DNA from 4 places in the Streptomyces sp. NPDC090083 genome. Region 4 is predicted to be linked to each of the others. Evidence: riboswitches for the same ligand, from Rfam matches in the RefSeq annotation. Region 4 holds a riboswitch; each other region holds the start of a gene.
The links. A riboswitch is a leader RNA that binds a small molecule or an ion and turns the genes downstream of it on or off. The one in region 4 is predicted to bind cobalamin.

Region 1 (7,743 bases), on a different contig from region 4:
CCTCTCCGCGGCTCCCGTGTCGCTCTTCGGGGTGTCGTGCATGGTGCCCATCCTTGCTCGGGGACATCGACCTTCCGGCATACTTCTTGTATACAGGTCGTATGCGCAAGCCCTGCGCCGGAAGTTAACCGCGGAGAAATCAGGATCCGCAGGGGCACGTTCCCTGTGCCCCGGCCTCCGTGTCCCGTGACTTTTCCCCCGTTCCCCGATCCCTGGGAGTGCCCTCATGGCCGTGCTGACCTTCGAACTGCCCGACGGATCGACCCGCGAGGTCGATGTCGTCCAGGTCCTCAACGCCGGATACGCCGGACGCAGCCAGGACGACGTCGCCGCGCACGTCGCGGAGCTGGCCGAGCTGGGTGTGCCGGGACCGTCCGTGACGCCCGCGCTGTACCCGGTCTCCCCGTACCTCGCCCAGCAGACCGCGCGCGTCGCCGTCCAGCACGGCCGCACCTCCGGCGAGGCGGAGTGGGCGCTGGTCGTCGCGGAGGGCGGGGAGCTGCTGCTGACCGCCGCGTGCGATCACACCGACCGTGACCTGGAGGTGCACGGGGTGGCGTGGAGCAAGAACGCGGGCCCCGACGTCCTGGCCCGGCGCGCCTGGCGGCTGGCCGACGTGGAGTCCCGTATCGACGAACTCACCCTGCGCGCCTGGGTGAGCCACGACGGCACCGAGACCGAGATCCAGACCGGCACGCTCGCGGAACTCCTCACCCCGGCCTACTGGGTGGACGTGCTGCGGTCCCGCGGAGACCTGGTGCCGGGGACCGTGCTGATCTCCGGCACCATTCCGATGGCCGCGGGTGTCGACCAGTTCGCCGACGGCTGGCGTGTGGAGCTGGCCGATCCGTCGGCCGGGAACGTCATCGGCCTCGCCTACGACGTGCTGCCGATGCCGGAACCCATAGGGTGACGGGGTGTTGGCGGCGGCGCGGCCAACGGGGATGAAGCTGCGCCTAGTTGACGGCGAGTGGGCGGCGCGGGGCCGGGAGGTCGGCGCTCCCCGCTCGCCAACGGCGGCTCCGGGGCGGCCCGTTGCTCACCTCGTTACGGGAAGTACAGCGCCGCCTTCTCCAGGACGTGCCCGGTGAACATCCCGCCGTACATGCTCCCGCCCCGGTACATCGTGACCCGGGTGACTCCCGATCCCGTGGTCTCCACCGTGATGGGCCGCCCGATCAGGGACGTCCCGAGGACCCGGGCGTCCTGGGCGGCCCAGGTCCGCGCGGCCGGCTGGGCGCTGGGGGTGACCAGCGCGGGCAGGATCAGCGCCGCGTTGCGGGCGCCGGCCAGGCCGCCCCGCAGGTTCTTCGCGTAGTCCAGTGCCCACCCGGTGAACTCGGTCAGCAGGGCCTGGTCGACGCCGGGGACCGCGGCGGCGAGGACGAACAGTTCCGCCTTGGTGCCGAACCACCGCGCTCTGCGGTCCGACCGGCTGCCTATCGTCACGGGGCGGTCGCGCCAGGTGGTCGCGGTCACCGTCGTCCCGTCGGCGGCGAGCCGGTCACGGAGTGCCGCGAGGTAGACGTCGGCCGCGCCGGTCGCCGGTGCCGGGTCGCTCTGATGCTGTGTCATGTGCGGATCTTCCGTCACAACACGGCCCGGGCACACGCGAATTCCTGAACTCGGGCATCCGGAACAGCCGCGGCCGTCGAGTGAGCTACCGCCGACACCTGGCAGGAAGTCACCGTCGGAAGCGTCGGACACGCGACGATCGGTCACACCGGCCGTCCGGGCCGCCCCACCCACCAGGGAGCAACCGTCATGAGTACGTTCTCCACCGCGCAGGACGTCAGGACCACCCCCGAAGGACTCCTCTGGGAGCCCAGCCCCCGCTGGGTCCGCGGCCGCAAGCACGACATCACCGTCGTGGACAGCCGCCGTCCCGTCCTCGTCTGGGAACCCGGCGTCCCCGTACCGCTCTACGCCTTCCCGCACGACGAGGTCCGCGAGGACCTCCTCCGCCCCGCGAAGAACCCGCCGACCGGCACGCACACCGGCTCCCGGATCTTCTACGACCTCGTGATCGGCGGCGAGTTGTCGGAGAACGCGGCCTGGACCTATCCCGCCGACGACCTCGCCGGGCACATCGCGTTCGAGTGGTCCCGGCGGGTCGGCCGAGGGCTCGACCACTGGTACGAGGAGGAGGAAGAGATCTTCATCCACCCCCGTGACCCGCACAAACGCGTGGACGCCCTCCCCAGCAGCCGTCACGTCCGGGTCGAGATCAACGGCACGGTCGTCGCCGACACCCACCGCCCGGTCCTGGTCTTCGAGACCGGCCTGCCCACCCGCTACTACATCCCGCGCGAGGACGTCCGCCTCGACCTGTTCGAACCGACCGACCACAGCACCGGCTGCCCCTACAAGGGCACCGCCACCTACTGGTCGTGGCGGGGCGGGGCCGGTGTTCCCGCCGTCCCGCCGAACATCGTCTGGAGCTATCCGCAGCCGCTGCCCGCGGTCGGCGCCGTCAGGGATCTCCTCGCCTTCTACAACGAGGTGGTCGACATCGTCGTGGACGGCGATCTCCTGGAGCGGCCGGTCACGCCCTTCACGAACACGCTTCAGGCGTGAAGTCCGGCCCTGTTCCGGCCAGTTGAGGTGAAACCGCGCCGACAGGGCAGTCGACACCTTGCACATGCCTCTTCGGCGGCGCGCGTGCTCCAGGACTGTCAAAGGACATTGAAGGACGTTGATGGAGAGTCACACAAAGGACGACAAGAAAAATGACAAGAAGGACGAAAAGAAGGACGAGACGAAGGGCGACAAGAAGCGGGAGCCCAAGCGCAAGGTGCTCGATCTGACCGCCGTGCAGGTGGTGGCCAGCGCGCTCGCCACCGTGGTGGGCGCGGTGCTCGCGTCCCTGCTGGGGGTGACCGGGACGATCGTCGGCGCCGCCGTGGTCAGCGCCAGCGCGACCACCGGCGCCGCGGTCTTCCAGCACGCGTTCCGCCGGACGGGAGAGGGGATCCGCAGAAGAGTCCCGTCGGTGGCGATGGCGCTGACACCGGGCGAGGCACGGGCGCTCCAACGCGCGGACGCCCGGGCGGCGTTCGGGGCGCAGGACGGCTCCTCGGACGACGCCACGAGATCGCCCGCCGATGCCCCCGGTCGCCCCGCGGACTCCTCCGGTTCCTCGGATTCCTCCGACTCCTCACTCGGCGGAGCGGAAGCGGTCGGCACCCACCGGACCGGTTCGTTCTGGAAGTCCATCGGCTGGAAGAAGTACGCCTTGGCGACAGGCCTGATCTTCGCCCTGGCGATGGTCACGGTGACCGCGGGGGAGCTGATCATGGGCAAGCCGCTCGCGGCCGCGGTCAGGAACGAGTCGGGTACGGGGACGTCGTTCGGCGGCGGTTCGGCCGGAACGCACCACGCTCCCGCGCACAGCCCGACGCCCACGCCGCTCACGTCGAGCAGCGCGGGATCGCATGCGGGCGGTACCGCCTCGCCGTCCGCGAGCGCGGAGCCGGGGACCAGCCACAGCGCCGGTGCAGGCCCGAGCCGGAGCGCCGCCTCCAGCTCCGAGGCCTCGGCGTCGAGCGTGCCGACCGCGAGCGGTGACGCCGAGAACGACTCCGGCGCCACCGCTCACTGAGCGGAGCAGGCCCTACTGGGGCGACCGGCCCGCGTCGGCCAGCGCCCGGCGATCGGGAAGCCCGGCCAGGTCCAGCTGCCTGCCGAACCTTTGCGACGCCAGCAGCGCGAGCAGGGCCGTGAGCGCCGCGAGCGCGGCGAGTACGGCCATCAGCCCGGCGAACCAGGACGGCGCGGCGGTGATCCGCAGCGCATCGGAGACGCGCGAGGAGTGGAACCGCCCGTCGAACAACTGCAGGGCGGCCAGCGCGGCCGGCACCACCACGGACACGGCGAGCACGGGCAGACCGCCCTGGAGCACCAGCGCCGGTGCCAGCAGGACGCACAGGATCGAGACCCCGAGCGCGGACCCGTAGGCGGCGGCGGAGGCTCCGTCGCGGTGCAGCGGGAAGTACGACAGCCCGCACAGTACGAGTGCCACCGCCGCGATCAGCCTCGGCCAGACCGGGGGAGCGGTGCGCCGTGCCGCCGTCCGCGGACGGCGTGGACGGTGCTGACGCGCGGGACGGTCGTCGGCCGCGGGCTCCGGCGCGTTCGCCGCCTGGTCGCGGCCGGGCAGCTCGTGGTCCGCGGCGGTCGCGGCGACGGTCCCGCTCGTGGCCCGGGCGGTCGGGTCCTGATCCTCGGCCAGGCGGCCGATGAGCTGGACGAGTTCCTCGACCGGACGGCCGGCCGCGGCCCGTAGCGCCTCCTCGCCGCAGTGCGGTTCCAGCGGAGGCCGGTGCAGCAGGGCCATCAGCCGGGTGACGTCCTCCACCGGGCGGTGCTCGGCCGCCGCGCGGATCGCCTCGTCGGCGCTGTCGGGGTGGCGCGGTGGCTGGGTCAGCAGGGTCACCAGGCGGGTCACGTCCTCCACGGACCGGTCCACGCCGACCGCGCGGAGGGCGTCGACGGTGGCCTGCGCGTACTTCGGTGACTGCTCCAGCATGGTGATGAGCTGGAGCACCTCCTCCAGCGGCCGGTCGGCGACGGCGGCGTGCAGCAGGCCGTGCATCGGATCGGCATACTCGCTCTCGGGGCCGAACAGGGGTGGAGCCGCCTGCGACGGACGTGGTGTCGGCGGCGTTTCGTCGGCCGGTCCTCCGTCGGAGGACGAGAGCGGCTGCGGTGCGGCGCCGTGAGGTATCTCGGGTTGGTCCGGGCTGGGCGGGAAAGAGCGGGTGGTCATGCTCGGCTCCATGAAGAGGCTGATCCTGCTATCGCCCCCCGAAGCGCGATGAACAAGCTGATCCAGTCCATTACTAGGTGTCCGCACTCCGTCACGCCACGTGAGTACGCCACCCGTGTGACCCCGGCCCGGCGCCCCGACGGCCGCCGCGGTCCGCGCCCTCATCCGTTCGGTGGCCGTCTGCTCGCACACCGCACGGGCCGCGCGTCAGATGGGAGCGACCCGTGTCGGGGGCCCCGCGTGAGAAGCGGCGGACGACGGGTACCTGGGAAGTCGCCGGAGAACGGCCGAGCACGCCGGAGGCCGTTCCCGAGTACGGAGAGAAGGAGGGCACCGTGCCCCGAGGATCCAGCGCGAAGCGCGAGCGCCAGTACGAGCACATCAAGGAAGGTGCCGAGAAGCGAGGTGTCCCCGAGGGCAGGGCGAAGGAGATCGCCGCGCGCACCGTGAACAAGGAGCGGGCCCGCGCCGGTGAGTCCAGGACCGCGAGCAGGACGTCCACCCGCGACCCCAAGTCGGCCTCGCAGCGCGGCGGCCAGCGCTCGCATCGCGGCGCGCAGGGACCGACGAGGGACCAGCTGTACGCGGAGGCGAAGAAGCGCGGCATCGACGGCCGTTCGTCGATGAACAAGCAGCAACTGGCCCGCGCCCTCGGCCGCTGACCCGCCCGATCGCCCCCGCGGCATCACCTCAAGGAGAACCCCCATGGCCACCGTGTCCCTCACCGGAGCGTCCAAGGAGGACGCCGCGACCGTCTTCGGCGTCCTGCGCGCCGCGTTCCCCACCGACCGCTCCTTCGACGACGTCCCCCAGGAACAGCCGGGTGACCGCACCGCCGTGTGGACCGCCGAGTTCGAGCCGACGCAGGAGTGGATCCCCACCGAGCCCCTGCCGTTGGAAGGTTCGGTCTCCGCCACGATCCAGGGCGGCTACGTCGCCGTCGACCAGCTCCGCGAAGCCCTGAACGTCACGTTCGCCGTGGACGAGCGGGGCACCGCGTCGGGAGACCAGGAACAGGAGGTCGACCTGCGGCTCACGACCAAGCGGTGAGCATCGCAGGCGTGATTGACGGTGCGGAGAGACGCGCCGTACTCTCACCGTGTAGTGAAGGCATAAGGAAGCTGGTGGAATTCCAGCACGGTCGCGCCACTGTGAGCCCGCCGCCGAGAGGTGGCAGGCGAGTCAGACACTGAGCCCTCACTCGCCCGTACACGCAAGGGACGCACGATCCCGAAGGAGGGCTCACTGTGAGCAGCAGCATTTCCACATCCCGTCCGGTGTCCACGCCGGTCGTCCTGCCGGTGTCCAAGTCGATTCTCTGGCTGGTCGGCACGGCCCTGATCGCGCTGGCGGTCTACTACTTCATCGGTGTGGACCAGGGTGCGGTGTCGGTGTTCGGCAACGACATGCACGTCCACGAGTTCGTCCACGACGCCCGGCACTTCCTGGGCTTCCCCTGCCACTGACCCTCCGCCGGCACCTGGACGTACGGACAACCCGACATGGAAAAGAAGCTCATCCTGCGCGGCATACTCGCCGGCGCGGTGGCGGGCCTGCTCGCGTTCGTGTTCGCGCGGATATTCGCCGAACCGCAGATCGCGAAGGCCATCGACTACGAAAGCGGCCGTGACGCCGCGCAGAACGCCCTGGACAAGGCGGCGGGCATCCCCGTCGAGGGAGCCGACCCGGACCTGTTCAGCCGCACCATCCAGGCCAACGTCGGCATCGGCGTCGGCATGGTCTTTTTCGGCATGGCGATGGGCGCCCTGTTCGCCGTCGCGTACACGGTCTGCCTCGGCCGCACGGGAGGCCTCCGGGCCCGCAGCCTCGCCCTCCTCGTCGCGGGCGGCGGCTTCCTCGGCATGTACCTGGTGCCGTTCCTGAAGTACCCGGCCAACCCGCCCGCGATCGGCCACGAAGAGACCATCAAGCAGCGCAGCGCCCTGTACCTGATCATGGTCGTCTGCTCGATCGCCTTCCTCGCGGGCGCCGTCTATCTCGGCAAGTACCTGCAGAAGCGCTACGGCAACTGGAACGCGACCCTCCTCGCGGGCGCCGCGTTCGTCGTCGCGATCGGCATCGTGATGCTGCTCCTGCCGCAGCTGGGCCATCTCTCGTACAACAAGGCCAACTTCGGCAACCAGGCCACCGAGACCCCGCTCCCGCTGAAGGACTCCAAGGGCAACATCGTCTATCCGGGCTTCCCGGCGGACGTGCTCTTCAGCTTCCGCTTCTACTCGGTAGCGGCGCAGTTGATCCTCTGGGCGGCCCTGGGCCTGATCTTCGCTCCCCTCGCCGAGCGCCTCCTCAACCCCGCCCGACCGGACGCGAACGCTCCCTCACCGGAGCAGGATCCCGTCCCCGCGTGACCAACTCCCCTCCACGGCGGGCGCGGTGATCGACGAGATCACCGCGCCCGGTCCGTTTTTCGCCGCAGACTCAGCCGGAGCGATTCCTCGAACGGGGCCCAATAGTCCTACGGCTTCCGGTCCTACGGCTTCCGGGCCACCCCCGCGTACAGCGGGATCAGGTCGGTCCGGCCGGGGTGTCCGGTCGGCTCGGGGTGCCAGTCCGCGGCGAGTGCTATGCCCGGTTCGATGAGTTCAAGTCCCGTGAAGAAACCGGCGAATTCGTCGCGCGAGCGTACCTGCGCGGGCGTGCCGCCCTGGCGGTAGACCTCGACGACGCGCTGCCAGGTCTCCGGGTCGAAGTCTCCGGTCGCGTGGGAGAGGGCCACGTGACTGCCGGGGGACAGGGCGTCGAGGAGTTCGGCGACGATGCGCCGGGGCTCGTCCTCGTCGGCGACCAGGTGCAGGAGCGCCACCAGGGACAGGGCGATCGGCTGGTCGAAGTCCAGGATGTCCCTGGCCGTCGCGAGGATCTTTCCCGGCTCGCGCACATCGGCCTGGATGTAGGTGGTGCTGCCCTCCGGGGTGCTGTGGAGGAGCGCTTCGGCATGGCGGAGGACGATCGGG
Region 2 (7,743 bases), on a different contig from region 4:
CTACCCGTTGATCTTCACCTTCCTCCCCCGTCTCTGGTCGGTGTCGCACCGGCACGGTTACGTGACGACCTCGGACTTCGTGCGCGGCCGCTTCGGCTCGAAGAGCCTGTCGCTGGCGGTGGCGATCACCGGCATCCTCGCGACCATGCCGTACATCGCGCTCCAACTGGTCGGCATCCAGGCCGTGCTGGACGTCATGGGGGTGGGCGGCAGCGCCGACTCCAACTGGTTCGTGAAGGACCTGCCGCTGCTGATCGCGTTCGCCGTGCTGGCCGCGTACACCTACTCGTCCGGGCTGCGCGCGCCCGCGCTGATCGCGTTCGTGAAGGACGGCCTGATCTACCTCGTGATCGCGGTGGCGATCATCTACATCCCGATCAAGCTCGGCGGGTTCGACGACATCTTCAGCGCGGCCGGCGCCAAGTTCAAGGCGGCGGGAGCGGGCGGGCTCGTGCCCGCGCCGGCGGGCCAGTGGACGTACGCCACACTGGCGTTGGGCTCGGCCCTGGCCCTGTTCATGTACCCGCACTCGATCACGGCGACGCTCTCCTCGAAGAGCCGCAACGTGATCCGCCGCAACACCACGATCCTGCCGCTGTATTCGCTGATGCTGGGCCTGCTCGCGCTGCTCGGCTTCATGGCGATCGCGGCCGGAGTCAAGGTCACCAACGGCCAGTTGGCGATCCCGCAGCTGTTCGAGGACATGTTCCCCGACTGGTTCGCGGGCGTGGCGTTCGCGGCGATCGGCATCGGGGCGCTCGTCCCCGCGGCGATCATGTCCATCGCGGCGGCGAACCTCTTCACCCGCAACATCTACAAGGACTTCATCAAGCCGGACGCGACCCCGGCCCAGGAGACGAAGGTCTCGAAGATCGTCTCCCTGCTGGTGAAGGTGGGCGCCCTCGCCTTCGTCCTGACGATGGACAAGACGGTGGCGATCAACTTCCAGCTCCTGGGCGGCATCTGGATCCTGCAGACCTTCCCGGCCCTGGTGGGCGGCCTGTTCACCCGCTGGTTCCACCGCTGGGCCCTCCTCGCCGGCTGGGCGGTCGGCATGATCTACGGCACCCTCGCCGCGTACGGCGTCGCCTCCCCCACCCAGGCCCACTTCGGCGGCTCGTCGAAGGAGATCCCCGGCATCGGCGAGATCGGCTACATCGGCCTGACGGCGTTCGTGATGAACGTCGTGGTGACCGTGGTCCTCACCTTCGCCCTGAAGGCCTTCAAGGCCCCCGAGGGCGTCGACGAGACCAGCCCGTCCGACTACACGGCCGACGCGGGCGACCCGGGCGTGGAGGAAGAGCTGCCCGTGATCGCCGGTCACTGAGATCCCCAGGGGCGACCGGCAACGACGGACCCGCGGCGGGCCACCGAGGGCACCCCCTCGGTGGCCCGCCGTTCGTCCACACTGGCCCCCATGGACTTCCTCATCCGCCGGGCGGACCCCACCGAGTACGAGCCCCTCGGCACCCTCACGGCACACGCGTACCTGGACGACGGCCTTCTCGACTACGGCGAGACCGACCCCTATCTCCCGGTGCTGAAGGACGTGGCAGGCCGGGCCGCGGCCGCCGAGGTCCTCGTCGCGGTGGACGGCGACCGTCTCCTCGGCGGAGTCACCTTCGTCCCGGGCCCCGGCCCGGTCGCCGACATAGCCCGCCCCGGAGAGGCGGAGATCCGCGCCCTCGCGATCCACCGCGCCGCCCGCGGCAGAGGCGCCGGCGAGGCCCTGGTCCGGGCCTGCGTCGACCGCGCCCGGGCCCTGGACGGCTGCACGGCCCTGGTCCTCTCGACCCAGTCCGGCATGCGCGCGGCCCACCGCATCTACGAACGCCTCGGTTTCGTCCGTACCCCGGACCGCGACTGGAATCCCGTGCCGCACCTGGACGATCTCACTCTGCTCACCTATGAGCTGACACTCTGAAACCACCGCGACACAACATCTGGTGGTGATGTGACAGGCGAGCACAAGATGTATGCTCATGCTCGCTGTCGCCGCAGGGGAATCCGGTGCGAATCCGGAACTGTCCCGCAACGGTGTACTTGTGCGTATACGCGCACATGGCCAGTCCGAGGACCTGCCGACGGCGCGCGCCCGGCCACCCGGCCGGACGCATGACGTCCGGGCCTCGTGGAGTGGGCCGGTGGACGCGACGCCCCCGTGCGCTCGTGTACTGCCGCCTGCCCTCGGCGAGGCCCCGTGCCGAGCGAGGGAGAGCCCCACCGTGACCATCGCGCCAGCAGAGCCGGCATCAGCGAACCGGGCCACCGACACGATCGTCCCCGGAACCGACGTTCCCGGAACGACCGTTCCCGGAGCCGACGGTCCCGGTACCGCGATCCTGCGGACCCTGACCGAGCTGACCGCCGACCTCCCCGACGCCGACCCCGGCCGGGTCGCCGCCGCCACGTTGCGCGGCCGGTCCGCGCAGGCGGACGTGACGGAACTGCGCGAGCTGGCCACGGAGGCGGCCGCCGGCCTCATCTCCGAGGATCCCGTCTACTCCCGGCTCGCCGCCCGGCTGCTGACGATCAGCATCGCGGCCGAGGCCGCCTCCCAGGGCGTCACGAGCTTCACCGAGTCCGTCGCCGTGGGCCACCGCGAGGGCCTCATCGCGGACCGCACCGCCGACTTCGCGACGCTGCACGCGGCCCGCCTGGACTCGCTGGTCGCCGCCTCACTGGCGGAGGGCGCCGACGACCGCTTCGGCTACTTCGGCCTGCGCACCCTGTACAGCCGCTACCTCCTGCGGCACCCGATCACCCGCAAGGTCGTCGAGACCCCCCAGCACTTCATGCTCCGGGTCGCGGCCGGCCTCGCGGAGGACGACAGCACCCGCGCCCTGGACGAGGTCGCCTCGCTGTACCGCCTGATGAGCCGCCTGGACTACCTTCCGTCCTCCCCCACGCTCTTCAACTCCGGCACGCGCCACCCCCAGATGTCGTCCTGCTACCTCCTCGACTCCCCGCTGGACGAGCTGGACTCCATCTACGACCGCTACCACCAGGTGGCCCGCCTCTCGAAGCACGCCGGCGGCATCGGGCTGTCGTACTCCCGTATCCGCAGCCGGGGTTCGCTGATCCGCGGCACCAACGGGCACTCGAACGGCATCGTCCCCTTCCTGAAGACGCTGGACGCCTCGGTCGCCGCGGTGAACCAGGGCGGCCGGCGCAAGGGTGCCGCCGCGGTGTACCTGGAGACCTGGCACTCCGACATCGAGGAGTTCCTGGAGCTGCGGGACAACACCGGTGAGGACGCCCGCCGTACGCACAACCTGAACCTCGCGCACTGGATCCCGGACGAGTTCATGCGCCGGGTGAACGCGGACGGCGACTGGTCGCTGTTCTCCCCCGCGGACGTGCCCGAGCTGGTCGACCTGTGGGGCGACGAGTTCGACGCCGCGTACCGCGAGGCCGAGGCGAAGGGCCTGGCGAAGAAGACCCTCCCGGCCCGTGACCTCTACGGCCGGATGATGCGCACCCTCGCGCAGACCGGCAACGGCTGGATGACCTTCAAGGACGCGGCCAACCGCACCGCCAACCAGACGGCCGAGCCGGGCCACACGGTCCACTCCTCGAACCTCTGCACGGAGATCCTTGAGGTCACGGACGACGGCGAGACGGCGGTCTGCAACCTCGGTTCGGTGAACCTGGGCGCGTTCGTCGTCGACGGCGACATCGACTGGGAGCGGCTGGACGAGACGGTCCGCACGGCCGTCACGTTCCTGGACCGCGTGGTCGACATCAACTTCTACCCGACCGAGCAGGCGGGCCGTTCCAACGCCCGCTGGCGTCCGGTGGGTCTGGGGGCGATGGGCCTCCAGGACGTCTTCTTCAAGCTGCGCGTCCCCTTCGACTCGCCGCAGGCGCAGGCGCTGTCGTCCCGGATCGCCGAGCGCATCATGCTCGCCGCGTACGAGGCGTCCGCCGAACTCGCCGAGCGCAACGGCCCGTTGCCGGCCTGGGAGAAGACCCGTACGGCCCGCGGTGTCCTGCACCCCGACCACTACGGCGTCGAGCTGACCTGGCCGGAGCGCTGGGCGGCCCTGCGGGAACGTATCGCCCGGACCGGCATGCGCAACTCGCTCCTGCTGGCGATCGCCCCGACCGCCACCATCGCCTCGATCGCGGGCGTCTACGAGTGCATCGAGCCGCAGGTCTCCAACCTGTTCAAGCGCGAGACGCTCTCCGGCGAGTTCCTCCAGGTCAACTCCTACCTGGTGGACGAGTTGAAGCGGCTCGGCGTGTGGGACGCCCGCACCCGCGAGGCGCTGCGCGAGGCCAACGGCTCGGTGCAGGCGTTCAGTTGGATCCCGGCGGACGTCCGCGCCCTGTACCGCACGGCGTGGGAGATCCCGCAGCGCGGCCTGATCGACATGGCCGCCGCCCGCACCCCGTTCCTGGACCAGTCCCAGTCCCTGAACCTGTTCCTGGAGACGCCGACGATCGGCAAGCTCTCCTCGATGTACGCGTACGCCTGGAAGCAGGGTCTGAAGACGACGTACTACCTGCGCTCCCGCCCGGCGACCCGCATCGCCCGCGCGGCCCAGGCCCAGGCCCAGACCCAAACCCCCATCCCGGTGCAGCAGTTGACCCCCGACGAAGACGCGGTGGCCTGCTCCCTCGAAAACCCCGAGTCCTGCGAGGCCTGCCAGTGATGACCAGCGAAGCCAAGAACCTTCTCGACCCGGGCTTCGAGCTGACCCTCCGCCCCATGCGCTACCCGGACTTCTACGAGCGCTACCGGGACGCGATCAAGAACACCTGGACCGTCGAGGAGGTCGACCTCCACTCGGACGTCGCCGACCTCGCGAAGCTGTCGCCGGGTGAGCAGCACATGATCGGGCGGCTGGTCGCGTTCTTCGCGACGGGTGACTCGATCGTGGCGAACAACCTGGTGCTGACGCTGTACAAGCACATCAACTCCCCCGAGGCCCGGCTGTACCTGAGCCGCCAGCTGTTCGAGGAGGCCGTGCACGTCCAGTTCTATCTGACGCTGCTCGACACCTACCTCCCCGACCCGGAGGACCGGGCGGCCGCCTTCGCCGCGGTGGAGAACATCCCCTCCATCCGCGAGAAGGCCGAGTTCTGCTTCAAGTGGATCAACGAGGTCGAGAAGCTGGAGAGCCTGCAGACCCAGGCCGACCGCCGCCGCTTCCTCCTCAACCTGATCTGCTTCGCCGCGTGCATCGAGGGCCTGTTCTTCTACGGCGCGTTCGCGTACGTCTACTGGTTCCGCAGCCGGGGTCTCCTGCACGGTCTCGCCACCGGCACCAACTGGGTGTTCCGCGACGAGACCATGCACATGAGCTTCGCCTTCGAGGTGGTCGACACCGTCCGCAAGGAGGAGCCGGAGCTGTTCGACGACCTGCTCCAGCAGCAGGTCACGGACATGCTGAAGGAGGCCGTCGAGGCGGAGCTGCAGTTCGGGCGCGACCTGTGCGGCGAGGGTCTGCCGGGCATGAACACCGACTCGATGCGCCAGTACCTGGAGTGCGTCGCGGACCAGCGTCTCCAGCGGCTCGGGTTCGCGCCGGTGTACGGCTCCGAGAACCCCTTCTCCTTCATGGAGTTGCAGGGCGTGCAGGAGCTGACGAACTTCTTCGAGCGCCGCCCGTCGGCGTACCAGGTCGCCGTGGAGGGCACGGTCGACCTGGACGAGGACTTCTGACCGCGGAGCCGTAGGAACGGGTAAGGGCTCGGACGGCCCATGGAGCTTCCATGGGCCGTCCATGGACCTCCTATGGAGCGGCAAAGTTCTTGAGGCGCGCCTGTTCGGGGCTCGTCGGGCCCGGATAGCTTCTGCCCGTTGTGACATGTCACGCACAACAGCCTCACCGAACGTACAAAGTGTCATGCCCATGACGACGTTCAACGCCGCCGCTACGCGCGTCACAGGCCTGCCACCAGCGCCGAGGAACCCCACTCCAACGACGGAGGCAGCACCCCCATGCGTGAAAAGCCCAGACGGAGCCTGCGAAGACTACTGACCGCCGCCCTGCCCGCCCTCGCCCTGAGCGTCTTCGGCCTGGTGGCCGCGACGCCCGCCGGCGCGCAGCCCGCCCCCCACGCGGCCGTCCAGTCGGCCCAGGCTTCCAAGGTCACCCAGAACGCGAAGGCCCTGACCGCCCCCGCGGCCCAGGCCGTCCACGCGACCGGCAAGGCCGGGCAGAAGGTGCCGACCGAGCGCCTCTGCGCGACCGCGGCCCCCGGCTCGGCGTCCTGCTTCGCCCAGCGGCGCACCGACATCAAGCAGCGGCTGGCCGCGGCCGTGCACCCGGACGCCGCGGCCGCGGTGTCCGGGCTGAGCCCGGCCAACCTGCACAGCGCGTACGCGCTCCCCTCGACCGGCGGCTCCGGCCTCACGGTCGCGGTGGTCGACGCGTACAACGACCCCAACGCCGAGTCGGACCTGGCCACCTACCGCTCGAACTTCGGCCTGTCCGCCTGCACCAAGGCCAACGGCTGCTTCAAGCAGGTCAGCCAGACCGGCTCCACCACCTCGCTGCCGAGCAACGACAGCGGCTGGGCCGGCGAGGAAGCGCTCGACATCGACATGGTCAGCGCGGTCTGCCCGAACTGCAACATCATTCTGGTGGAGGCCACGTCGGCCACCGACGCCAACCTCGGCACCGCCGAGAACGAGGCCGTCGCCCTGGGCGCGAAGTTCGTCTCCAACAGCTGGGGCGGCTCCGAGTCCTCCTCGCAGACCAGCGAGGACACCTCGTACTTCAAGCACCCGGGCGTCGCGATCACCGTCTCCTCCGGTGACGAGGCCTACGGCGCCGAGTACCCGGCGACGTCCCAGTACGTGACGGCAGTCGGCGGCACCGCGCTGTCGACGTCGTCCAACTCCCGCGGCTGGACCGAGTCCGTGTGGAAGACCAGCAGCAGCGAGGGCACCGGCTCCGGCTGCTCCGCCTACGACGCGAAGCCGAGCTGGCAGACCGACACCGGCTGCACCAAGCGCATGGAGGCCGACGTCTCCGCCGTGGCCGACCCCGCCACCGGCGTGGCCGTCTACGACACCTACGGCGGCTCCGGCTGGGCGGTCTACGGCGGCACCAGCGCCTCGTCCCCGATCATCGCGGGCGTCTACGCGCTGGCCGGCACCCCCGGTTCCAGCGACTACCCGGCGAAGTACCCCTACTCCCACACCAGCAACCTGTACGACGTCACCAGCGGCAACAACGGCTCCTGCTCGACGGCGTACTTCTGCACCGCCGAGACCGGCTACGACGGCCCGACCGGCTGGGGCACCCCGGACGGCACCGCCGCCTTCACCTCCGGCACCACCACGGGCAACACCGTGACCGTCACCAACCCGGGCAGCCAGTCCACCGCGACCGGCAGCGCGGCCAGCCTCCAGATCTCGGCCTCGGACAGCGCGGGCGCGACCCTCACCTACAGCGCGAGCGGGCTGCCCACCGGCCTGTCGATCAGCAGCTCGACCGGGCTGATCTCCGGCACCGCGTCCACCGCCGGCACCTACGCCGTGACGGTGACCGCGACCGACTCCACCGGCGCCTCCGGCTCGGCCTCCTTCACCTGGACGGTCAGCACCTCCGGCGGCGGCACCTGCACCTCGACCCAGCTGCTGGGCAACGCGGGCTTCGAGTCGGGCAACACCACCTGGACCGCGAGCAGCGGGGTCATCACCAACGACTCCGGCGAGGCCGCGCACGCGGGCTCGTACTACGCGTGGCTCGACGGCTACGGCTCGACCCACACCGACACGCTGTC
Region 3 (7,743 bases), on a different contig from region 4:
GTCCACGGTGACGTCCTGGTCACCAAGGTGCTGCTGCCCGCGCTCGCCGCGCCGGTCGTCGCAGGCGTCGCCGCCCTGCTCGCCACCCGCTTCTCCTACGCCCTGAGCCGCGACGAAGGCGGCAAGGCCGCCGACAAGGGCTTCCGCGTCGGCCAGATCGCCTCCGCCGGACTGGTCTCGCTGGCCCACGGCACGAACGACGCGCAGAAGACGATGGGCATCATCACGCTGGCCCTGATCGCCGGCGGTTCGATCGCCCCCGACTCGGACCCGCCCACCTGGGTCATCCTCTCCGCGGGCCTCGCCATCGCGATGGGCACGTACATCGGCGGCTGGCGCATCATCCGCACGATGGGCAAGGGCCTCACCGACCTCCGGCCGCAGCAGGGCTTCGCCGCCCAGACCAGTGCCGCCGCGGTCATCCTGGCCTCCTCGCACATCGGCTTCTCCCTCTCCACCACGCACGCCGTCTCCGGTTCGGTGATGGGCGCGGGCCTCGGCCGCAAGGGCGGTGTCGTCCGCTGGTCGACCGCGACCCGGATGTTCGTCGCCTGGGGCCTCACGCTGCCGGCCGCCGCGCTGGTCGGCGCGCTCGCCGAGTCCGTGACCGACCTCGGGGACTGGGGCACCGCGCTGGTGGCCGTCTTCCTGGTCGCCTCCAGCGCCGGTATCTGGGCGCTCTCGCGCCGCCAGGTCGTCGACGCCTCGAACGTCAACGAGACCGACGAGCCGGCCGGCGTGATCACCACCGCCATCGCGGCCGTGACCCCGCCCCCGGCGGTCGCCCTCTCCGAAGGCCTCACGGCGACGATCCCCTCGCCGCCCGTCGTCGCCACGTCCGACCCGATGACCCCGATGACCCCGCCGACTCCGGCCACCTCGGCGACCCCGCCGGCCGCCGCCGTCTGAGCCCGCGTCCCCCGGTACGAAGGAACGAATCAGCATGGACATCGACTGGGCAGCCCTCGGCTCCGTCTTCGGCGTCAGCCTCGTGACCACCGTGGCCCTCGTGGCCGTCTTCACCCTCGGCATCACCGCCCTCTCCCGCCGCGAACGGGCCACCGCCCAGGGCGGCTCCGCGCCGCTCGCCCTGACCGGCGCCTACGCCTGCTTCGCGGCCTGCGCGGCGGCGGTGGCGTACGGGATCTATCTCATCGTGGCCTGACCGGCCGCCGGTCGACACGCGCGTGGGGTGCGGGACGGATCGCCGTCCCGCACCCCACGTCCGCGTGCCCCGCCAATCATGTGAACGCCCCCTCGCGTGTGGGCATCAGCACACTCCGTCCCCGCAGGTCAACAGCAAGTTGACGGCCGTTCCGGCAGCATGGTGGACTGCCAAGGCCATGTACGGCGGCAGAAGAGGAAGCCGGTGTGAATCCGGCGCGGTCCCGCCACTGTCACCGGGGTAGACACCCCCGGGAGCCAGGAACTCTCACCGCCGGTCTCGTCGAACCAGGGCGTGGACACCCTGAGTGAGGACATACCGCCATGCTCGGCTGTCGTTCGAGGTCCACCACCAGCGCAGTGCCCGATCCGGCGATCGGCTGAGCGGGTGCGTGCCGATCGCGTCTTCGCGTACGGCGCCGCCGCCGGCCTCCTCGGCGACCACCTGCTCGGCGATCCCCGCCGCGGGCATCCGGTCGCCGCGTTCGGCCGTGCCGCCGGCGCCGTGGAACACCTGCTGTGGCGCGACCACCGGGGCTGGGGCGCCCTGCACACCGCCGTGTGCGTGGGCGGCACCGTCGCCCTCGCCACCGCTGCCACCGCGGCCCTGCGCCCCTCTCGTACGGCTTCCGTCGCGCTCACCGCGGCCGCCACCTGGGCCGTCGTCGGCGGGACCTCGCTCGCGCGCGAGGCCGGGGTCGTCGGGCGCGCGCTGGAGGCCGGGGACATCGAGGCCGCCCGGGCGCGGCTCCCCCACCTCTGCGGACGGGACCCGCAGGCCCTCGACGCGGACGGGATCGCCCGGGCCGTCGTGGAGTCCGTGGCCGAGAACACCTCCGACGCGGTCGTCGGCGCCCTGGTCTGGGGCGGCATCGCGGGCGTCCCGGGCCTGCTCGGCTTCCGCGCCGTGAACACGCTGGACGCGATGGTCGGCCACAAGTCGGCGCGGTACCGCCGCTACGGGTGGGCCTCGGCCCGTCTCGACGACGTGGCCGGCTGGCCCGGCGCCCGTCTCACCGCCGCCCTCGCGACCGTCGCGGGCGGCGACCCGCGCGGCGCCGCCCGCGCCTGGCGCACCGACGCCCGCAAGCACCCGAGCCCCAACGCCGGTCCGGTGGAGGCCTCTTTCGCGGGCGCCCTCGGCGTACGGCTCGGCGGCACGCTCTCCTACGGCGGCCGGGTCGAGCACCGGCCCGTGCTCAACGGCGCCGGACGCCCCGTCGCCGTACCGGACATCGATCGGGCGGTACGGCTGTCCCGGCGCGTCGGGCTGCTCGCGCTCGGGGTCAGTGCCGCCGGGCGGCTGCTGCTGAAGGGACGTGCCTCATGAGCGGTGGCGGGCTGCTGGTCGCCGGGACCACCTCGGACGCGGGCAAGAGCGTCGTCACCGCCGGGATCTGCCGGTGGCTGGTGCGGCAGGGTGTGAAGGTCGCGCCGTTCAAGGCGCAGAACATGTCGCTCAACTCGTTCGTGACGCGCGAGGGCGCCGAGATCGGGCGGGCCCAGGCCATGCAGGCGCAGGCGTGCCGGATCGAGCCGACCGCGCTGATGAACCCGGTGCTCCTCAAGCCCGGCAGCGACCGCAGCAGTCAAGTGGTCCTGATGGGCAGGCCGGTGGGCGAGATGAGTGCGCGCGGCTATCACGGCGGACGTCAAGAGGCCCTGCTCGGCACGGTGTTGGACTGTCTCGCCGAGTTGCGGGGCACGTATGACGCGGTGATCTGTGAGGGAGCCGGTTCGCCCGCGGAGATCAATCTGCGGCGGACCGACATCGTGAACATGGGCATCGCACGCAACGCGCGGCTGCCCGTGCTCGTCGTCGGCGACATCGACCGCGGGGGTGTCTTCGCCTCCTTCTTCGGGACCGTCGCGCTGCTGAGCCCCGAGGACCAGGCGTTCGTCGCCGGGTTCCTCGTGAACAAGTTCCGGGGTGATGTGTCGCTGCTGGAGCCGGGGCTGGAGATGCTGCTCGGCCTCACCGGGCGGCGGACGTACGGCGTGCTGCCGTTCCGTCACGGGCTCGGGATCGACGAGGAGGACGGGCTGCGGATCTCGCTGCGCGGCACCGTGCGCGAGTCGAGCACCGCGCCGCCGGTCGGCGAGGACGTGCTGCGGGTCGCCGTCTGCGCGATCCCCCTGATGTCCAACTTCACCGACGTGGACGCGCTGGCCGCCGAACCGGGCGTCGTGGTGCGGTTCGTGGACCGGCCGGAGGAGCTGGCCGACGCGGACCTCGTCGTGATCCCCGGCACCCGGGGCACGGTGAAGGCGCTGGAGTGGCTGCGGGAGCGGGGCCTTGCGGACGCCCTCGTCCGCCGGGCCGCCGAGCAGCGGCCGATCCTGGGCGTCTGCGGCGGCTTCCAGATCCTCGGCGAGCACATCGACGACGAGGTCGAGAGCCGGCAGGGGGCGGTCGACGGACTCGGCGTGCTCCCCGTGCGTGTGCGGTTCGCGCGCGAGAAGACCCTCACCCGGCCCGTGGGCGAAGCCCTCGGCGAGCCGGTCGAGGGGTACGAGATCCATCACGGTGTGGCCCGACTGACCGGCGGCGAGGCCTTCTTGGACGGCTGCCGGGTCGGTCAGACCTGGGGCACCCACTGGCACGGTTCGCTGGAGTCGGACGGCTTCCGGCGGGCGTTCCTGCGCGAGGTGGCCACCGCCGCGGGCCGCCGGTTCGTGCCGGCGCCCGACACCTCGTTCGCCGCGCTGCGCGAGGAGCAGCTCGACCGGCTCGGCGACCTCATCGAACAGCACGCGGACACGGACGCGCTCTGGCGACTCATCGAGTCCGGCGCGCCGCAAGGACTGCCTTTCATTCCACCGGGAGCGCCCGCATGAGCACAGTGTTGTTGTTGTCGACCGCCGACACGGATCTGCTGGCGGCCCGCGCCTCCGGCGCCGGGTACCGGATCGGCAACCCGTCCCGGGTGGACGCGGCGGAGGACCTCCCCACCCTGGTCTCGGGTGCGGACATCGCCGTCGTACGACTGCTCGGCGGCAAGCGTGCCTGGGAGGACGGGCTCGCCGCGCTCAGGGCCTCGGGCATCCCGACCGTGCTGCTGGGCGGGGAGTCCGTGCCCGACGCGGAGTTGATGGCCGAGTCGTCGGTGCCGGCCGGTGTGGTCGCCGAGGCGCTGCGCTATCTCGTCGAAGGCGGTCCCGACAACCTCACCGAGCTGGCCCGGTTCCTCTCGGACACCGTGCTGCTCACCGGCGAGGGCTTCGAAGAGCCCAGGAAAACGGCCGAGTTCGGGGTCCACGGCGAGCGCGCTCTCGTCGCGGGCCGTCCGACGGTCGGCGTGCTCTTCTACCGGGCGCACCACCTCTCCGGCAACACCGCGTTCGTGGACACCCTCTGCGAGCAGATCGAGGCGAAGGGCGCCAACGCCCTTGCCGTGTACTGCGGTTCGCTGCGCGGCGCCGACTCCGGCCTGTACGAGATCCTCGGCACGGCGGACGCCCTGGTCGCCACCGTCCTCGCCTCCGGCGGCACCCACGCCTCGCAGGCCTCGGCCGGCGGCGACGAGGAGGCCTGGGACATCGGCGCGCTGGCCGACCTCGACGTCCCGGTCCTGCAGGGACTCTGCCTGACGTCGTCCAGGGCAGCCTGGGACGCGTCGGATGCCGCCCTGTCCCCCATGGACGCGGCGATGCAGGTCGCGATCCCGGAGTTCGACGGCCGCCTCATCACCGTCCCGTTCTCCTTCAAGGAGCAGGGCCCGGACGACGTCCCGGTCTACGTCGCCGACCCCGAGCGGGCCGCGCGGGTCGCCGGGATCGCCGTCCGGCACGCGCGGTTGAAGCACAAGCCGAACGCCGAGAAGAAGCTCGCGCTCGTGTTCACCGCGTACCCGACGAAGCACTCGCGCGTCGGCAACGCGGTCGGCCTGGACACGCCCGCCTCCGCGGTGCGGGTGCTGGACGCGCTGCGGGACGCCGGGTACCGGGTCGACGAACATCCGGACAACGGCGACGAGTTGATCCACCGGCTCATCAACGCCGGTGGCCACGACGTCGAATGGCTCACCGAGGAGCAGCTGGCCGCCGCGCCCGCCCGGGTGCCGCTCGCCGACTACCGGGCCTGGTTCGACACGCTCGAACCGGATCTCAAGCAGGGCATGGTGGACGCGTGGGGCGAGCCGCCCGGCAGCCTCTACGTCGACGGCGACGACATCGTGCTCGCGTCCCTGCAGTTCGGGAACGTGGTCGTGATGATCCAGCCGCCGCGCGGCTTCGGGGAGAACCCGATCGCGATCTACCACGACCCCGACATGCCGCCGTCGCACCACTACATGGCCGCGTACCGCTGGCTGGACAACAGCTTCGGCGCCGACGCGGTCGTCCACATGGGCAAGCACGGCACGATGGAATGGCTGCCCGGCAAGGGACTTGGGCTCAGCAGCGGCTGTGCGCCGGACGCGGTGCTCGGCGAACTCCCCCTGGTCTACCCGTTCATCGTCAACGACCCCGGCGAGGGCACACAGGCCAAGCGGCGCGGTCACGCGACGGTCGTCGACCACCTCGTGCCGCCGATGGCGCGTGCCGACACCTACGGCGACCTGGCGAAGCTGGAGCAACTCCTCGACGAGTACGCCCTGGTGTCCGATCTGGACCCGACGAAGGCACCGGCCGTGCGGGCGCAGATCTGGACGCTGGTGAAGGCGGCCGAGCTGCACCACGACCTGCATGTCGACGACCAGCCGGACGACGCGGCGTTCGACGAGTTCGTGATGCACATCGACGGCTATCTGTGCGAGATCAAGGACGTGCAGATCCGCGACGGGCTGCACATCCTGGGCGGCGGCCCGGTCGGCGAGGCGCGGGTGAACCTCGTGCTGGCCGTGCTGCGCGCCTCGCAGGTGTGGGGCGGGCAGGCCAACGCGCTGCCGGGGCTGCGGGCCGCGCTGGCGGAGCACTTCGGCCTGGTCGAGAAGGAGTTGCTGGCCGAGCCGGGCGCGCCCGTGAAGGTGCCGGTGGAGCTGACCGAGCTGGTCGACGGGCCCGCCCGGTCGGCCGCCGACGCGGTCGACCTGCTGGAGCAGCTGTGCCGCCGGTTCGCCGAGGGCATGGAGTCCCAGGAGTGGGAGGTCACGACCGTGCCGGCCCTGGTCCGCGAGGTGATCGGCACCGAACTCCCGGACGCCGTGGCGGTGTTGGAGTTCGCGTGCGTGGAGGTCGTGCCGCGGCTCGCCCGCACCACCGACGAGATCGACCACATCCTGCACGCCCTGGACGGCGGTTACGTCCCGGCCGGCCCCTCGGGCTCCCCGACCCGCGGTCTGGTCAACGTCCTGCCGACCGGACGGAACTTCTACTCCGTCGACCCCAAGGCCATCCCGTCCAGGCTGAGTTGGGAGGTCGGGCAGTCCCTGGCCGACTCCCTCGTGCAGCGCTATCTCCAGGACACGGGCGAGTTCCCGAAGTCGGTCGGCCTCACGGTGTGGGGCACGTCCGCGATGCGCACCCAGGGCGACGACATCGCCGAGATCCTCGCGCTGCTGGGCTGCCGTCCCGTCTGGGACGACGCCTCGCGCCGGGTCACCGGTTTCGAGATCGTGCCCGTCACGGAGCTGGGCCGCCCGCGCATCGACGTCACCGTGCGGATCTCCGGCTTCTTCCGGGACGCGTTCCCGCACGTCGTCGGGCTGATCGACGACGCGGTCCGCGCGGTGGCCGAGCTGGCGGAGCCGCCGGAGTCCAACTACGTCCGCAAGCACGCCGACGAGGACACCGCCGAGCACGGCGACCGGCGGCGCGCCACGGCCCGTATCTTCGGCTCCAAGCCGGGCGCGTACGGTGCGGGCCTGCTGCCGTTGATCGACGCGCGCAACTGGCGCAGCGACGCCGACCTCGCCGAGGTGTACGCGGTGTGGGGCGGTTACGCGTACGGGCGCGGCCTGGACGGGCGGGCGGCGCGCGGGGACATGGAGACGGCGTTCCGGCGGATCGCGGTGGCGGCGAAGAACGTCGACACCCGTGAGCACGACCTCGTCGACGCCGACGACTACTTCCAGTACCACGGCGGCATGGTCGCCATGGTCCGCCACCTGACCGGCGCCTCCCCCGAGGCGTACGTCGGCGACTCCGCCACCCCCGACCAGGTCAGGACCCGCACGCTGGGCGAGGAGACTCACCGCGTCTTCCGCGCCCGCGTGGTCAACCCCCGCTGGATGGCGGCGATGCGGCGCCACGGCTACAAGGGCGCCTTCGAGATGGCGGCGACCGTCGACTACCTCTTCGGCTACGACGCGACGGCCGGGGTCGTCGACGACTGGATGTACGAGAAGCTCAGCGCGGAGTACGTCTTCGACCCGGAGAACCAGGACTTCATGAAGAAGTCCAACCCGTGGGCGCTGCGCGGGATCACCGAGCGGCTGCTCGAAGCGGCCGAGCGCGGACTGTGGGCCGAGCCGGACGCGGACACGCTGGAACGACTGCGGGCCACCTACCTGGAGCTCGAAGGCGACCTGGAGGGCGACGACCAGTGACCACCCCCTTTCCGTTCACGGCCGTTGTCGGCCAGGACGACCTGCGGCTCGCGCTGCTGCTGAACGCCGTGTCGCCGGCGGTCGGCGGTGT
Region 4 (7,743 bases):
CGATGTCGGTGTCCGTGCTGGGTACGCCGGACACGCACAGGGCCGCCATCGCGGCCCCGGTCATGTCGATGTCGCTCGCCGCCGCGAGCTGGGTCGCGTTGCCCTCGGCCTTGCTGTAGTTCCAGCCGCCGTCGTTGTGCTGGTTGGCCCGGAGGCGGGTGACGATCGCGTCGCGCAGCGCCTGCGGGACGCGGATCTGTCCTGCCGTGGTCTTCGCTCCGTTGAGCGCCAGGGCGGCGAAGACGGTGCCGTTGAAATTCGCGGACGGGCCGAAGTAACCGGTCTCCGCGGTCTGCCAGTAGCTGTAGATGTCGGCGACGAGGTTGCGGGAGGCGGACACGCGGGCGGGATCGATGCCCGCCGCGTAGGCGTTCAGCGTGGCCCGCTCGTAGTCGGTGACCACCGGGGAGGTCGAGGGCCAGGCGCTCGTCGACAAGAGGGTGCGGTAGACGGTTCTGGCGTTCTTGGTGGTGTCGCCGCCCGGCGTGACGTCCACGGCGGCGGTTCCGGCGGCGGCGAACGCGCTGAACGCCCACTCGTTGGACAGACCCGAGCCGGCGTACGAACCGTCCGCCGCCTGAAGGGACTTGAGGTAGGCGACACCGTTCGTCTTCGAGGTGGCGATCTGGGCCGGGGTGGCGGTCGCCGCCGCCGGCAAGGTGGTGAGTGCGAACGCGCCGAGTGCCGCCGTCGCGGTGAGGGCGCAACGGCGGGCAACGGTACGGGACATGGCCTGCTCCTGGGATGAGGGACACCGACCGGACCCGTGCCGGAGACCCTGACGGCCTGCGCGGCGGCGAGCGTGACCGGTGTCCGAAACGCGTGGACCGGCTACCAAAAATGCTTCACCGCTTGGGCATTCGGGCTCGGGACGACCCCCTGCCGTCCCACACCGCTGCGCGTCAGCCCCGGACTCCCACCGGGTTCCCCCACTCGGCAGTGCGGGACGGTACTCGACCGGCCCGGCCCTCGCCAGGGGTGCTCCGGACAACCCGCGAGGCGGCCTGTGACCCACCTTGACGCTCCCTGTGAACCATGTTCAAATCCGCCTGATACGCAAGAAGTTCCAGGGGAAGCCGGTCGAAACCCGGCGCTGACCCGCAACCGTAGGCCCGGCACCGCCGGGCGAGCCGGAATGCCTGGGGCGTGTTCATCAGCAACAGACGCCGTCGCGGACTACGGCGTGGTGCGACCGCCTTCCAGGCACGGGGACCTTCCCCCGCCGTGGGGGCCCTCACCCACGTTCCCGCCCGCGCCGGGCAGGCTACGAGGGGGCCACCATGGGGACCGAAGCGCGCAGAGACAGCCGTACGGGCACAAGACCCGGACCGGTGGCGGCACTTGCGTCGGCACTCCTCGTACTGCTCGCCGCCTGCGTGACGTTCCTCACGACGACGTCCGCCGCCGCCGACCCGATCGGCGACTGCACCGCCACGAAGGGCGCCGTCGTCGCCGTCGACTTCGCTCCCTTCGGCGGCACGCTCCAGCGCGGCTGCGACACGACCCCGACCACCGGCTACGACCTCCTGCACGACGGCGGCTTCACCACCACCGGCACCCAGCACGACGGCCCCGCCTTCATCTGCCGCATCGGCTACGGCAGTTCGGGCACCCAGTACCCGACGCCCGACAAGGAGTCCTGCGTCCTGACCCCGCCGGCCACCGCCTACTGGTCGTACTGGACCGCCGCGCCCGGCCAGGACGACTGGTCCTACAGCCAGTACGGGGCGATGGACCGCAAGCTCAAGGACGGTGACGTCGACGCCTGGGTCTACGGCGGCACCGACGTCGGCGGCAGCACGGGCAGGCCCGCCTTCACCCCGGACGACGTACGTGCCGGCGCCACCGGCACCCCCGACCCGAGCGGCTCGCCCACCGGCGCCCCCGGAAGCGTGGACGTGACCGCCGCCGCGAAGTGGCTGACGTCCCAACTCGCCGACGGCGAAAGGATCGTGGACGACGGCGCCGACACGCCCAACTACCTCCTGACGACCGAGACCGCCTACGCGCTGGCCGCGGCGGACGCCAAGAGCGCGGCCCTCGGCAGGATCAGCTCCTTCCTGGCCGCGCACACCGACGCCTACGCCTACCCGGCCGGCGCCGACCAGGCCCCCGACGCAACCGCCGCCGCCCGTCTGGCACTTCTCGCCGAGATCACCCAGAACGATCCCGCCCACGTCGGCGGTCACGACCTGATCGGCGACCTGAAGGGCAACGTCTGCACCGCGGGCCCGGAATCCGGCGAGGCCACTCCCGGCTGCACCGCGAAGGGCGACTTCCGCAACGCGACCTACACGGACGGCCAAGCGCTGTCCGTGCTGGCCCTGTTGCGGGCCGGGACCACGCCCCCGGCGGACACGCTCGCCCGCCTGACGCAGCTCCAGTGCGCGGACGGCGGCATCACCGACATCCTGATCCGCCCCGGCGAGTTCTGCGACGGCGACCCGGCCACCACCGGGCTGGTGGCTCTCGTCTTGCGGAAGGCCGGTGGCCACGACGACGCCGTGGCGAAGGCACGCGCCTACCTCGGCACGGCGCAGCGCGCGGACGGCGCCTTCCCCGGCTACACCGGCTCCACGACCGGCAGCGTCGCCGCGACCGCGTACGCCGCAGAGGCCCTGCGCGCACTGGGCGACACCGACCGCGCCGACGCGGCCGTGGGCTGGCTGTCGCGGCAGCAACTCGACGGCGGCGGCTTCGGGTTCGAGGAGGGCGCCGCCGACCCGGCCCTGTATCCGACGCCTCCGGCCGTGCTGGCCGGAGCACTCACCGACCTGACCGTCCTGACGACGAAGCCGACCGAGCCGACCCAACCGCCGACCAGCGCACCACCCACCAGCCAACCGCCCACGACGGGCCCGGGTGACGGCCCCGACCTCAAGAAGGGCGTGGCCTATCTGACCAGCGCCGCCAACCTCCAGCAGGGCCGGTACTACACCTCCGGGCCCGGCACATCCCGCGCCGACTTCGGCCTGACCATCGACGGCGCCTACGCACTCGCCGCCACCGGCCTGAACAACGCCAAGCTGCGCGGCATCGTCGACTTCCTCGACCACGGCGGCAAGGACGACGAAGGCCGCACGGTCAACGACTGGACCGGCCTCGGCACCGCGTACGCGGCCGGCGGATCCATCGGCAAGACCGCCCTGCTCGCCGAGGCGGTGGGCCGCGACCCGCGCGACTTCGCCGGCAAGGACCTCATCGCCGCCCTGGAAAAGACGGTCTGCGCGAAGCCGAGCACCGCACCCGACCGCTCCTGCGCGGCCGAGGGCGCCTACACCTACGCACCGTCCGTCTTCGCCCAAGCCCTCGCCGTCATGGCCCAGTTGAGGGCCGACGACAAGGCGGCGGCCGAGCAGCCGATCGCCTACCTGGAAAGCCTCCAGCACAGCAGCGGAGCCTGGCCCAGCCTGATTCCGTCCACGAACGACTCCGACGTCGACTCCACCGCCATCGCCGCCATGGCCCTTGACCTGGCGGGCGGCGACAAGGCGGAGCGGGCCGTCGGCAAGGCCCTCGCCTGGATCGCCTCCAAGCAGCTGGCCGACGGCGGCTTCCCGGGCGCGGCGGGCGACTCCGTCAACTCGGCCGCCCTCGCCGTGCAGGGGCTGTCCCTCGACGCGTCCAAGTACCCCGAACAGATCGCGCACGCACGCAAGTTCCTCGCCGGACAGCAGAACTCCGACGGCGGCTTCAACGTGGCCAAGGAGGGCCAGCGCGGCTCCGACCTGCGAGCCTCCACCCAGGCCGTGGGCGGCACGACCGGCATCTCCTTCGGTGAGCTGACGCGCGACCTCAGCGGTACGTCACCGCAGCCCACCCCGAGCCCGAGCGCGAGCACGCCCGACATCGTGACGCCCGGAGACACCGGCGGCGCGAGTGGTACCGGCGGCACGGGGGAAGCCAGCGGGGGAGGTCTCGCCGCCACCGGCGTGCAGGTGGGCGCCCTCGCCGGGATCGCCGCACTGCTGGTCCTCGTCGGCTGGCGCACCGTTGCGGTCGCCCGCCGCCGGACCGGTGCCGGAGGTTCCCGGTGATCCCAACACGTCTCGTGCGGGCGGTTGTTCGCGGTGTCGCGGCGCTCGGTCTGACGGCCGCCGCCTTCGCCGCGACCACCGCTCCGGCAGCAGCAGACCCCCAGCCGATGGGCCGCTGCACCACCACCTCCGGTGCGGTCCTCGCCGTCGACTTCAGCCACTGGGGCGGCCCGATCCTCCGCTCCTGCGGTACGACGCCCACGACCGGATACACGCTGCTCAACCAGGGCGGCTGGAGTACGACCGGCACCGGCCACGACGGGCCCGCCTTCATCTGCCGTATCGGCTACAGCGGTTACAAGGGCGGCAAGCAGTACCCGACGCCGACGCAGGACGACTGCGTGCTCACCCCGCCCGCGTCCGCGTACTGGTCGTACTGGCACGCCGACCCGGGTGCGACAACCTGGCAGTACAGCCAACTAGGCGCCATGCTCTACAAACCCGAACCCGGCAGCGTCGACCTGTGGATCTTCGGCGGCACGAACATCAAGGGCACCGAGGGACGCCCCACGGTCACCCCCGACCAGCTCCGCGCCCACAACACCAAGCCGCAGGGCGACGCCGGCAAGCCCGCCTCCACCGCCAAGGCACCCACCCTCACCCCCGGCGTCGACACCGGCCCCGCGCCCGAGCGGCCGAAGAAGCACCCGACGACCTCGGCCCCCGCCAGGCCCGAACCGAAGCCCACGCCGACCAGGACCGAGTCACCGACTCCATCGGCCGGCCCCACGGACACCCCGGAGGCCACCGCCGCACCGAGCCCCAGCACCCACGTCGTGGATGCCGCGCCCGCCGCCGACACCCGGCACGACGCCGGCTCGATCGTCCCCGTGGCCACCGGCCTCGGACTCGTCGCCCTCATCGCGGGGGCTGCGGTGTTCGCCGCGCGCCGCCGACGCCGTAACGAGTGAACGGCCATGGCCCGTACGACAGTTGACGCGGCAACAGCCCCGCCCGGGTCCGGCAGCGCGCCGGACGCGGGCGGCCGCCGGCTGCCCCGCACCCTGCACCCCATGGCCTGGTGGATCTGGGCCCTCGCCCTGGCGACCGCCGTCAGCCGCACCGACAACCCGCTCCTGCTCCTCCTCGTCCTCGCCGTTCTCGGCTACGTCGTCACGGCCCGCCGCACGGAGGCACCCTGGGCGCGCGGCTTCAAGTACTACCTCTACCTGGCCCTCACGGTCGTCGCCCTCCGCGTCGTCTTCCGGGCCGTGTTCGCCACCGGCATCACGCCCCGAGACCACTTCCTCTTCTCCCTGCCGCACATCCCCACCCCCGACTGGTACGCGGGCATCCAGATCGGCGGCCCGGTCTCCCTGGAGGCCGTGCTCTCCGCCGCCACCGACGGGCTGCGCCTGGCGTGCATGCTGTGCTGCGTCGGCGCCGCCAACACCCTCGCGAACCCGAAGCGGGCGCTGCGCGTGCTGCCCGGCGCCCTGTACGAACTGGGCGTCGCCGTCACCGTCGCCATCAGCGTGGCACCGCAACTCGTCCAGAGCGTGCAACGGGTCTCCCGCGCAAGGAAGTTGAGAGCAGGACCGACGAAGGGGCGCAGGGCGTTCCGCAGCATCGTCGTCCCCGTTCTGGAGGACGCCCTCGAACGCTCCCTGCGCCTGGCCGCCGCCATGGACTCCCGCGGGTACGGCCGTGCGGGCACCGCGACCACCCGTTCCCGCCGCGTCACGGGCGTGCTGATGCTGCTCGGCATGTGCGGCCTGTGCGCCGGGGCGTACGGCCTGCTCGACGCGACCGCCCCGGCTCTCCTCGGCCTGCCCGCGATGCTCGCCGGAGCCCTCCTCTGCGTGGCGGGCCTGCGCCTCGGCGGACGCCGGGTCACCCGCACCACCTACCGCCCCGACCCCTGGCGCCTGCCCGAATGGGCCGTCGCGGGCGTGGGCGTCCTGTCCGCCGTACTCCTGTACAGCAACCTCGGCTACGACGCGGCCGAGCTGAACCCCTCCTTCTATCCGCTCAGTTGGCCGACCCTGCCGCTGACACCCACCCTCGCGATCCTGCTCGCCGGCACGGCCGGAGTCCTCGCACCCCCGCCCAGCCCCGACCGGAGAGGCCAGGCCACGTGATCACCTTCGACCAGGTCACCGTCCGCTACGACGACGCACCCGAACCCGCCCTGCGGGACGTCGACCTGACGGTGGAGGAAGGCGAACTGTGCCTTGTCGTCGGCCACACGGGGGTGGGCAAGTCCACGCTCCTCGGAGCGGTCAACGGACTCGTACCGCACTTCACGGGAGGCACCCTCTACGGCCGGGTCGTCGTCGACGGCCGCGACACCGCCCACCATCCGCCACGCGAACTCGCCGACGTCGTGGGAGTGGTGGGCCAGGACCCCGTGGACGGTTTCGTCACCGACACCGTCGAGGAGGAACTCGCCTACGCCATGGAACAGTTGGCCATCCCGCCGGCCACCATGCGCAAACGCGTGGAGGAGACCCTCGACCTCCTCGGCCTCGCCGACCTGCGCCACCGGGCCCTGCACGAACTCTCCGGCGGCCAGCAGCAACGCGTGGCCATCGGCTCCGTCCTCACCGCCCACCCCCGCGTCCTCGTCCTGGACGAACCGACCTCCGCCCTCGACCCCACGGCCGCCGAAGAGATCCTCGCCGCCGTCACCCGCCTCGTCCACGACCTCGGCGTCACCGTCCTCATGGCCGAACACCGCCTGGAACGGGTCGTGCAGTACGCCGACCGCGTCGTCCACCTCTCTGGCGACGGCCGCGCGGTGATCGGCGCACCCGCCGACATCCTGCGCACGGCCACCATCGCGCCGCCGATCGTGGAACTCGGCCGGGTCGCGGGCTGGTCCCCGCTGCCGTTGTCCGTCCGCGACGCCCGCCGCGCCGCCGCACCCCTGCGCACCCGCCTGGCCGGACGCCCGCCCGGCCCCGTGCGCCCCGCCCAACCCACTGACACACACGCCCTGTTGACCGCTCGCGGTGTCACGGTGACCTACCGCGGTGTACCGGCCGTCCGTGAAGTCGACCTGGACGTGCACGCCGGAGAAGTCACCGCGCTCATGGGCCGCAACGGCTCCGGCAAGTCCTCCCTGCTGTGGGCCCTTCAGGGCTCCGGCCCTCGTCGCGCCGGAACGGTCAAGGTCGCCGACGCACCGGGAGATCCACACACGTTGTCCGCCGCCGAGGCGCGCAGGGCCGTAGGATTGGTTCCGCAGACACCCGCCGATCTGCTCTACCTCGAAAGCGTCAAACAGGAACTCGGCCAGGCCGACGCCGAGTCGGCCGCATCGGCGGCGGTGGGGGAGTCGGCCCGTGCCATCCTCGACCGGCTCGCGCCCGGCATCCCCGACGACACCCACCCGCGCGACCTCTCCGAAGGGCAGAAACTCGCCCTGGTCCTGGCCATTCAACTCGCAGCCGCACCCAGGGTGTTGCTGCTCGACGAGCCGACCCGCGGCCTCGACTACCGGGCCAAGGCGGCACTCGTCCGGATCGTCGACGCGCTCGCCGCCGAGGGGCGGGCCGTCGTCATCGCCACCCACGACGTGGAGTTCGTCGCCCGAGCCGCCGACCGGGTCGTCGTCATGGCCGAAGGGGACATCGTGGCCGACGGCCCGACCACCGAAGTCATCGTCGCCTCACCGGTGTTCGCTCCGCAGACAGCCAAGATCCTCGCCCCATCTGCATTCCTGACGGTTGATCAGGTGCGACCGTTCCTGGAGGGGGACTCC

Region 1: another riboswitch for cobalamin. It lies ahead of ACIPTO_RS17355 (CbtB domain-containing protein); the one in region 4 lies ahead of ACIPTO_RS20095 (prenyltransferase/squalene oxidase repeat-containing protein).
Region 2: another riboswitch for cobalamin. It lies ahead of ACIPTO_RS10990 (ribonucleoside-diphosphate reductase subunit alpha); the one in region 4 lies ahead of ACIPTO_RS20095 (prenyltransferase/squalene oxidase repeat-containing protein).
Region 3: another riboswitch for cobalamin. It lies ahead of ACIPTO_RS26125 (cobalamin biosynthesis protein); the one in region 4 lies ahead of ACIPTO_RS20095 (prenyltransferase/squalene oxidase repeat-containing protein).

Annotation. Positions count from the first base shown of each region.
Region 1 covers NZ_JBIVED010000004.1:475,508-483,250, reverse strand. Annotated here, with positions in the region: gene ACIPTO_RS17395 (MFS transporter) at 1-42, opposite strand, end outside; gene ACIPTO_RS17390 (DUF2848 domain-containing protein) at 227-913, shown strand; gene ACIPTO_RS17385 (hypothetical protein) at 1,048-1,575, opposite strand; gene ACIPTO_RS17380 (DUF427 domain-containing protein) at 1,765-2,577, shown strand; gene ACIPTO_RS17375 (hypothetical protein) at 2,699-3,601, shown strand; gene ACIPTO_RS17370 (hypothetical protein) at 3,614-4,768, opposite strand; gene ACIPTO_RS17365 (plasmid stabilization protein) at 5,104-5,430, shown strand; gene ACIPTO_RS17360 (hypothetical protein) at 5,474-5,818, shown strand; cobalamin riboswitch at 5,821-5,982, shown strand; gene ACIPTO_RS17355 (CbtB domain-containing protein) at 6,016-6,234, shown strand; gene ACIPTO_RS17350 (CbtA family protein) at 6,271-7,137, shown strand; gene ACIPTO_RS17345 (SAM-dependent methyltransferase) at 7,260-7,743, opposite strand, start outside.
Region 2 covers NZ_JBIVED010000002.1:1,148,089-1,155,831, reverse strand. Annotated here, with positions in the region: gene mctP (monocarboxylate uptake permease MctP) at 1-1,327, shown strand, start outside; gene ACIPTO_RS10995 (GNAT family N-acetyltransferase) at 1,418-1,924, shown strand; cobalamin riboswitch at 1,970-2,101, shown strand; gene ACIPTO_RS10990 (ribonucleoside-diphosphate reductase subunit alpha) at 2,226-4,658, shown strand; gene ACIPTO_RS10985 (ribonucleotide-diphosphate reductase subunit beta) at 4,658-5,671, shown strand; gene ACIPTO_RS10980 (putative Ig domain-containing protein) at 5,951-7,743, shown strand, end outside.
Region 3 covers NZ_JBIVED010000007.1:395,992-403,734, reverse strand. Annotated here, with positions in the region: gene ACIPTO_RS26135 (anion permease) at 1-909, shown strand, start outside; gene ACIPTO_RS26130 (hypothetical protein) at 944-1,165, shown strand; cobalamin riboswitch at 1,311-1,453, shown strand; gene ACIPTO_RS26125 (cobalamin biosynthesis protein) at 1,553-2,494, shown strand; gene ACIPTO_RS26120 (cobyric acid synthase) at 2,491-4,002, shown strand; gene cobN (cobaltochelatase subunit CobN) at 3,999-7,652, shown strand; gene ACIPTO_RS26110 (putative cobaltochelatase) at 7,649-7,743, shown strand, end outside.
Region 4 covers NZ_JBIVED010000005.1:137,971-145,713, reverse strand. Annotated here, with positions in the region: gene ACIPTO_RS20100 (hypothetical protein) at 1-730, opposite strand, end outside; cobalamin riboswitch at 834-960, opposite strand; cobalamin riboswitch at 1,031-1,162, shown strand; gene ACIPTO_RS20095 (prenyltransferase/squalene oxidase repeat-containing protein) at 1,281-4,037, shown strand; gene ACIPTO_RS20090 (hypothetical protein) at 4,034-4,948, shown strand; gene ACIPTO_RS20085 (energy-coupling factor transporter transmembrane component T) at 4,955-6,118, shown strand; gene ACIPTO_RS20080 (ABC transporter ATP-binding protein) at 6,115-7,743, shown strand, end outside.